Linked DNA regions of Flocculibacter collagenilyticus. Each later gene encodes a partner of the first gene's protein in a complex. Links are inferred from orthologs where the notes say so. Each region holds a gene or a part of one and is shown in the gene's direction. Other genes may lie near its edges.

Region 1 (5,426 bases):
TAATACATAAATTGCGTTGCCAGATGCAGCAGCTAACTCATGGTTTAGTTGGTAGTCGAACGTAGCAAATGCATCTGCATCGTCTTCAATTAACTCAGATTTTTTAAGCGCTTCAATCATTTTTTCTGGATTATTTTTAATTGCAGCACGAATATAGATAGCACTAATATTTGTTCTAGCAGATAAAAGCTGATCGACCAACTCTGGCATTTTCTCTTCGTCAAGGCGTGCCAAGGTTTCTAAAATATTTAAACCCGACGTTTCCCAGAAGTTATTTACTTTAGTGGGTTTGCCATGTTGAATGGTAAGCCAGCCATCACGCGCCAAACGCTGTAGAACTTCACGCAACGTTGTGCGAGTTACACCGATAAGCTCAGATAATTCCCTTTCTGCAGGCAAAATAGAGCCTGGTGCAAATTTGCCATTCCATATTGAAGCAACAATATACTCTTCGGCAAAGCCTGCAGGACTTTGTGCTTTTATAATACTCATGTATGCGTTCCGCTTTCATTCGTAATTAACAGCAACTGAACGTCAATGTAGTCAAATTACGAATATATTAAATCTATAGTAGAACTGATTGTACCAGAGCAATTTAATGAAACAAGATTTTATATTTATTTATGTAGTGTCAATAACTACCACTTATTGAATATTTAGCTAAAATTAAGTCGCTATGTTCGTGTTTTTAAGCCATAAATTTTAATTTGTATTTATTTTTACAGTAAATACTTGCACAATTGGGCACTCAAGACATTTCATGTTGGGCTTGTTATCAAGCTACGTCATGAGTAAATACTATAAAAAGAAGGAAGCGAGCGTTAATATGCAACAATCTATTTTAGGCGCTTTTTACAAGAACTTTCTAGGCAACTCACCAGAATGGTATAAATTAACCATTATTGTGTTGTTACTTATTAACCCTATCATATTTGCTATTAATCCATATTTTGCGGGTTGGTTGTTAGTTATAGAGTTTATTTTCACTTTAGCCATGGCGTTAAAGTGTTACCCTTTGCAACCAGGAGGTTTATTAGCTATTGAGGCCGTGGCCATCGGCATGACGACACCTGGCCAAGTTGAGCATGAAATTGCCGCAAACCTTGACGTAATATTACTACTTGTTTTCATGGTAGCTGGTATTTACTTCATGAAAGATTTGCTTCTTTACCTATTTACTAAATTGTTGATCCGCATTAAGTCAAAAACCGTTATGTCTTTGGCATTTGTCTCCGCCTCGGCATTTTTATCGGCATTTTTAGATGCGTTAACAGTAATTGCTGTAATCATCAGCGTAACGCTCGGGTTTTACTCTATTTATCATAAAGTTGCGTCCGGAAAAGACTATCATGTAGATCATGACTACGGCGATGATGAACTTGTTACCCATCCTAACCGTGATGACTTAGAGCAATTTCGCGCATTTTTACGAAACCTGCTAATGCATGCAGCAGTTGGTACAGCGCTAGGTGGTGTGTGCACCATGGTAGGCGAGCCGCAAAACCTAGTGATTGCCAAAACAGCGGGCTGGGAATTTGCAGAGTTTGCCATTCGTATGTCACCTATCACCATTCCTATTGTAATTTGCGGTATTATTACCACGTTTGTACTTGAGAAAACGAAAGTATTTTCTTATGGCGTAACAATGCCAGCAGCCGTAAAGCAAATTTTAAGTGATTATGAGCAATACCAAGACGAAAAAAGAACCCGTAGAGATTATGTTAACTTAGGTGTTCAAGGCATTATTGCTATATGGCTTATGGTTGCACTTGGTTTGCACCTTGCGACAGTAGGACTAATCGGTTTAACAATTATTATCTTTGCTACATCAGCTTCTGGTATTACTGACGAACATCAAATTGGTAAAGCATTTGAAGAGGCATTACCATTTACCGCTTTACTATGTGTGTTCTTTGCTATTGTTGCTGTAATAATCGATTTAAAATTATTTGCTCCAGTCATTAACTGGGTACTCTCTTTTGAAGGTAAAACTCAGCTAGTATTATTCTTTGCTGCTAACGGTGTTCTTTCAATGGTGAGTGATAATGTATTCGTTGGAACGGTGTACATAAATGAAGTAGCAACTGCATTAAGAGAAGGACGCATCACACGTGATCAGTTCGACTTACTTGCTGTAGCAATCAACACGGGTACTAACTTACCAAGTGTTGCAACACCTAACGGGCAAGCTGCATTTTTATTCTTGCTTACATCGTCTTTAGCACCATTATTGAGGCTGTCTTATGGTCGAATGGTTTATATGGCATTCCCTTACACTATTGTATTAACGATTGTTGGCTTGTTCTTCACATATAATGGATTAACTGATGGTACACAATACCTATACGATAACCATTACATTGAACACAGCACTGAAATACCAAGTAAAGGCGGTAATTCAGGCCATTAAATAAAATTCAAATTAAGTTACAAACAAAACCGCGATTTTTCGCGGTTTTGTTTTATTATACTGTTTAAAATAATGTTATAAGCCGTGGTTCGACAACGAGCGCATTGCAATTAACAGAATTTAACCACGCCCTTAGCAAACAAATAGGTAAATAATAAGAAATGAGTAATATTGGTAATTGGCCTACTCAACGATGGCCTTGGATTATACTAGCAGTTACTGCGTTAGCCTTTGAAATAATTGCACTCTATTTTCAATATGGCATGGGGTTAGAACCTTGCATCATGTGTATTTATCAACGTACGGCTGTATTTGGCGTTTTGTTCGCCGCTATTATTGCTGCAATCTCGCCTCAAAATATTTTATTTAGACTAGCTGGTTTTATCGGCTGGGGAGTAAGTGCTATTTGGGGAACGCTTATCGCACTTGAGCATGTAGAAATGCAAACCAATACTAATCCATTTGCATTCTTCACGTGCGAGATTGAGCCTAATTTTCCTTCATGGATGCCACTGCACCACTGGATACCTTCTATTTTCGAAGCCACAGGTAGTTGCGACAGTATCGATTGGCAATTTTTAGGCTTTTCGATGCCACAATGGATGATTGTTGTGTTTGCAGCCTACAGTGTAGTATTTGCACTGATGTTTATCATTCGGTTTAAACACGCAAAGCTCATCTAATCAGCATTACTTACAGGGTTGATGTTTAGGTATGTCAACCCTGTAAAAGTTAGCTTTCCTGCTTTAAATTAGCCCACATTTTATTAACTAATGCTTGATCGGCCTCAACCAACTCACCATTTTTAAACGCTACCTCTAGACTTTGATTAATTTTTGAATCGAGTGCTGGAATATTAAAGTCAATATTATCAACTTCTAACGCAGCCAAGGCCAAATCAAAGTGTCCTCGAAAGTAGCCACTTGCAAAAAGCTCATCGTCGGTACCGTTTACCACCATATCATCGAAGAATTGATTGGCTTTATCTAAAAACTGTTCTAATTTCATGTAAATATTCTTAATTATTTCTTGTCTATGTTTAAAGTAATTTAATAGCTATGTCATGCAATTCAGTAGTTTGCCGATATTTGTATAACGTAGCGTGTAATAAATTTAGCGTTAGTCCATGCATATAAGCTAAAAGGTGATAAGCAGCACGCACTAATTTACGGTTCTGACAGGATACATAACCATATCATTATAACCAGTGGTGACTTTAATTAACCCCGATAAACAGTGATCAAGATCACTGTCACCAGTATCAGAAATTAGCGCTCGTCCACCTAAACCAGTTAACTTGGATTTAGTGCAAACGACAGTAATATTTTCTTTACCTATGTATTTAATAAACGCTGGGCTTAATTGCTGATTTCCACGCCCAAATATATGCCCTTGCCCACCAATCAAAGTGATAATTAACTTAGTCGGCTTTTGCTGGGCAAATTCTAGTAGCTGTTTCGCAGTTACATCACTTGCAACAAGCTCTTGTTGAAACACTACATCTACCCCTAGAAGGGTACTCGGTAAACCCATTTCATCCATTATGGCTTGGGTTGTAGAGCCTGAGCCAACCACATAATAAGAATCGTCATCCATTTGATCAATCACTTGCGCGGCGATATCCGCAAGCACTAACTCGTCAGACTCCTTGCCTCCCATCTTTACCGCTTGTACGTATTGCAATTCTGATACTGTAAGCATCTCACCATAGCGACGCGCTCTAACAATACCTTGACGAAAAGCGTCTTCATCAATGTCCATCACATCAGCTAAAGAAAGCGTAACCAACTCACCTTGCATAAGCATTTCCACCACTCTTCCAGCCGCTTTTGGTGTAATAGCATAAACACCAGAGTGAATTTTACAGCCTGCAGGAATGCCTAACACCGGCGTCACCTCATCCATCACGTTGCATACATTTCTAGCGGTGCCGTCACCGCCCGTAAATAAAATTAGATCAACGTTTTGGGCCAACAAAGCAGCAACAGCGGCTTCTGTGTCATTGGCTGTGGTTTTATCCGACGCCGTTTGATATACGATATGAGTGTCGAAACCGAGCTTTTCAGCCGTTTCTGCTCCCATATTGCCGTTAACGGTATAAATCTCTATTTGCTGTTTTAACGATGAAAGAACTGACAGCGCGGTTTCAGCGCGGTGGTTAGCTAGCGGCTTAGCGCCTAATAAAAGTGCTTTTTCCACCGTTTCTTCACCGTCACTTCCTTTCAAGCCAACGGAGCCTCCTACACCAGCCACAGGATTAATGATTAAGCCAAGCTTATATTTGCGAGTTGCCGTTTCATTCATTATTAATAAACCTGCTCTTCAACCTTATTAGCCAATCGTTTACTTGCTACAAAATGACTTTTATTAAGAGGTAACTCAGTGCCATAAAAACGAGCCAACACATTAATAAACTGCTGTGCACGAGGCGGAAAACCCAACTCAAGGTATTCATCTACTTGCTGCAACACTTTATGACGAAATGCACTGCGATTTGGCTCAACACCATCTAAGTTATCGCAAGAGACGTTAAAGTTAAAATTTGCAGCCACAGAAAGCGCCCACTCTATTGCCTGAGGTTTTATTTCAACGGCTTCAAATGCAGCTTGCTGTTCACTGTCTCTACCATCACCGTTATACCAGTAACCATAGTCTTCTTGTAACCTGCGCTGCGCCCCCGCCAAGCACCAATGTGCAATTTCATGCAGTGCACTTGCAAAAAAACCATGTGCAAACACAATTTGATGATAACAACATTCACTGTTAGCAGGTAAGTAAACGGGCTCGTCGACTCCCTTTATTAAGCGCGTATTAAAGCTTTCATAAAAGGTATTATCAAATAATGTAATTAAGTCAGAGTAATGATGCATACAACAAAAATAGTGTCGCCAATAAAAAATAAGCAGCGATTTTACGTCTTTTAACACGGTTCGTCAGCCTATTTATCCTTACCAAATGTGAACATTGTTCACTTTAACGGCCTATAACTATTGCAAAACACATTTAAACTATTACA
Region 2 (3,561 bases), 1.4 Mb from region 1 along the record:
GAAGAACACGATTTTTCGTTTGAACTGCAAGAAGACGAAATTCCTATGGTTGCGCCGCTTAAATTTGCGGGACAGTCGCTATTTGAATATCAGGGCTACATGTTTGCGGTTTACCCCAGTGCGGGTGGTCGCATTTTTGAAGTTGATAATTTAGATCAGTTAGAGTGGATGGGGCGATTTATTGGCCGTATTCATACCGTAGGGCAGCGGCAAGCGTTTACAGCGCGCCCTACCATCACAACTGAAGAATACCTAAGCCAAGCGGCAGACACGTTAAAACAAAGTGGCTATATACCGTCGCACTTAGATGAAGCGTTTTTTACTATTTTAAACCATGTATGCAAATTAGCGGCAGAGCAGTATCACGAAACGAACCTTATTCGGTTACACGGTGACTGCCATGCCGGTAATATTTTGTGGACCGACGGTGGCCCGCATTTTGTAGACTTAGACGATGCGAGAATGGGACCCGCTATTCAAGATCTATGGATGATGCTTAGTGGAGACAGACAAACGCAATTACTACAGCTTGATACGTTGATTTCAGGTTATGAAGAGTTTTGTGATATTGACCATGGTCAATTTAAGCTCATCGAGCCACTGCGTGCCATGCGCATGGTTAATTACATGGCATGGTTAGCTAAGCGATGGCAAGACCCGGCATTTCCGCGCAGTTTTACTTGGTTTAATACCGACAAGTATTGGGAGCAACAAATTCTGGCGTTAAAAGAGCAAATGTCGGCGTTACAAGAGCCCACACTGCGTTTGTTGCCTTAAACCAGTACTCGTGACATGTTTTGTAACAGTTTTTGGTTGTAAATTAACGCATCATCTTTTGTAATGATGCGTTAATAAAATCAATAAGTATTCAACCAACATGATCACAGTGCGTAACGGCTTTTTCTTAAAAGCACTCTTCTTTTTTGTCACTCTTTCATTTTCGTTTTTATCTTCGACAACCTTTGCTAAGCAATTTGAACAAGGCGTTCATTTTGATGTGATTGAAGGAAAGCCTTCTAATGAACCGGTGTTAACAGAGTATTTCTCATACTATTGTCGCCATTGTTTTAACTTTGAGCCCGCTTTAAAGAGTCTAAAGACGAAACTTCCTAACGACATGCGCTTTAAAAAAGTCCATGTTGATTTTTATCCTGGCAAAGATAAAAGCGTGCAACAGGCGCTAACACGCGCATTAATTGTGGCTGAACACCTAAAAACTGATGAAGCCATTAATAAAGCGGTATTTAATTACATTCATACTCAGCGTGCGACATTTAAATCTGAACAAGACATTGTAAACCTATTTATCTTGCACGGTGCAGACGGCGATAACGTGACAAAGTTAATGACAAGCTTTCCCGTTAAAGGAAAAGCGAATGCAATGAAAAAAGCACAAGAAGCACTATCTCGCAAACACGTGTTAACGGGGGTGCCCGCACTCATCGTTAATGATAAATATAAAATTAATTTATCACGTATTGATGGTAACAACTTTGAAGGTGAGCTCAGCGAGCTTATTCAATATTTATCAAAATCGCCAAAATAAACGCGCGATTCAGGTAGGGTTCACATACAAGATGCTGTAATCGCAAGCATTGTGAGTAGAGAGTTGTCGAAGATATAAATTTCTATATAGGGCTGCTGCTTTTTAGTTGAATTATGCTAATCTAGCGTCAGATTTGACAACGTCATACAACAGGCGTGTTTAACGCTTGATAATTAACTAACCATAAGATATTAATTATGAAAAAACTGATTACCCTTATTTTTATTACGTTATTATTGCCTTTAACGGCATGTGCTAAACAGTTTGAAGAAGGTACTCATTACACTACTTTTGAAGGAATGGAATCAAGCAAGCCTGAAGTAAAAGAATACTTTTCTTTTTATTGTCCGCACTGTTTTAACTTTGAACCTTTAGTGAAAAGTATTAAAGGTAACTTACCTGAAGGTGTGAAATTTGAAAAAAGCCATGTTGACTTCCTTCGTGCAGCATCGCCTGAAATTCAACACGCACTAACACGTGCAATGGTAGTAGCAAAACATTTAAAAATGGAAGATAAATTAAACAAAGCCATTTTTGAATATATTCACAAGCAACGCGCGCCGTTCACTTCTGAGAAAGACATTCGCAACTTATTTGTTTTACAAGGCGTAGATGGCGAAAAGTTTGATAAATTAATGAAAAGCTTTCCTGTTAAAGGCAAAGCAAACGCAATGAAAAAGTCACAAGACGAATTAACACGTCGTGGTGTATTAACTAGCGTTCCTACGTTTATTGTAAATGGTAAATATAAAATTATTTTTGATGACTTAGACAGAAATAATTTTGAAGCTGAGCTAAAAGCATTAATTGCACATTTATCAGCAAAGAAATAACACCGTTTATTTAATACAGTCTTATTTGTACAGTTAAAAAGGAGCAAAGTGCTCCTTTTTTGCTTTTTGACCTAGCTGGTTTATTACCACGTATTTCATAGTATGTTTTGTTTACAGTCAGGATGAGAACCAAATGCCTTCAATTATTAAAGCGCTCGGCTATTTAGGCTTAGTCCCATTTATCTATTTAGCCATTGTTACTTGGTTACCAGCGGTCAACGTGTTTTCATTGAACGCCGCCGTTGTTTTTCGATTTTACAGTGCGGTTATTTTAAGCTTTATGGCTGGCGCATTATGGCCCCTTGCTTTTTTAAAAGTGTCACCAGAAAAAGCAGGTGCAGCAGTTTCGGTAAACCCTAGAATCGCGTTTACTGCGATTGGCTTTTCACTATTAGCTTGGGGCGCAATATTAATGGGAATGAAGGCCGCTTTATTTGTGTTGGGTGTGGCATTTATTGCGCTGTGGAAGACCGAAGAAAACATTGGTGTGAATGGTTATTACCCGCAGTGGTATCAATGGTTGCGAGCGCAATTAACGGTAACAGTAGCCGTGTGCCATATTGTGGTATGGCTAGCGGTAGAATAGATGGCTCGCCTAATTAAAGGCGAGCTAGTAGCACTTGTTAACTCGATACAGTTTAACTAGTACAGTTTAACCGATACAATTTAACGCGTTATAGTAAGGTTATGCGCCAATTAGCCCCACATAAGCGCCGCTTGGATCTTGAATCACGCACATGCGTTTTTCGCCCATAGCACGAGGCGGATCAATGACTTTACCTCCTTGGGTTTCACAGGCTGTCACTGCATCGTCAATTGAGGCAACATTAAAGTAAACCAACCACTGATTAGGTATTTTGCTATTACAGCCTTTGCGATGGCATACGCCAGTTTGGGCGTTTTCATCTTCAGGAGAGATCATCGCATAATCTTGGTACTTGTTGCCCTTATCATCTGTCATATCCACACCTTTTGACTCAAGGCCAATAACAGATTGATAAAAATCGCGAATTTCCGAAGCGTTATCTGTGGTTAAGTCGGCCCAACAAATGCCACCTAGTTTGTCACTGTACATAATGCTCTCCTGATAGTTGCGGTAATACCGAGGGTTGTGAAATGGTAGAAAAATCTTGCCCGGTAGGGGCTTGGAACGCACGTAAATCAAAATTAACCAATTGAGTA

The links. Proteins that work in one complex are often made in the same cells at the same time.
Region 2: the proteins of dsbB (region 1) and HUU81_RS16145 are in contact, whole or in part, in a solved structure (PDB 2HI7), measured with the Escherichia coli proteins. The link is inferred for Flocculibacter collagenilyticus from one-to-one orthologs.

Annotation. Positions count from the first base shown.
Region 1 is NZ_CP059888.1:2,265,397-2,270,822, forward strand. What follows is about bases 1,507-4,332. They hold dsbB (disulfide bond formation protein DsbB), read left to right. Parts: upstream 1,507-2,571; coding sequence 2,572-3,093; downstream 3,094-4,332. Other genes in these bases: nhaB (sodium/proton antiporter NhaB), read left to right, coding at 1,507-2,410; HUU81_RS10050 (YfcL family protein), read right to left, coding at 3,143-3,418; HUU81_RS10055 (ATP-NAD kinase family protein), read right to left, coding at 3,572-4,332. Also shown: fatty acid metabolism transcriptional regulator FadR, read right to left, coding at 1-492; more of nhaB, read left to right, coding at 827-1,506; more of HUU81_RS10055, read right to left, coding at 4,333-4,714; HUU81_RS10060 (elongation factor P hydroxylase), read right to left, coding at 4,717-5,280. UniProt on the Escherichia coli protein: Required for disulfide bond formation in some periplasmic proteins such as PhoA or OmpA. Acts by oxidizing the DsbA protein.
Region 2 is NZ_CP059888.1:3,629,565-3,633,125, reverse strand. The notes cover bases 695-3,561. They hold HUU81_RS16145 (thiol:disulfide interchange protein DsbA/DsbL), read left to right. Parts: upstream 695-1,743; coding sequence 1,744-2,379; downstream 2,380-3,561. Other genes in these bases: HUU81_RS16130 (mechanosensitive ion channel family protein), read right to left, coding at 3,444-3,561; HUU81_RS16135 (VOC family protein), read right to left, coding at 3,065-3,454; HUU81_RS16140 (DUF3429 domain-containing protein), read left to right, coding at 2,513-2,965; HUU81_RS16150 (thiol:disulfide interchange protein DsbA/DsbL), read left to right, coding at 878-1,546; HUU81_RS16155 (serine/threonine protein kinase), read left to right, coding at 695-777. Also shown: more of HUU81_RS16155, read left to right, coding at 1-694. UniProt on the Escherichia coli protein: Required for disulfide bond formation in some periplasmic proteins such as PhoA or OmpA. Acts by transferring its disulfide bond to other proteins and is reduced in the process. DsbA is reoxidized by DsbB. Required for pilus biogenesis.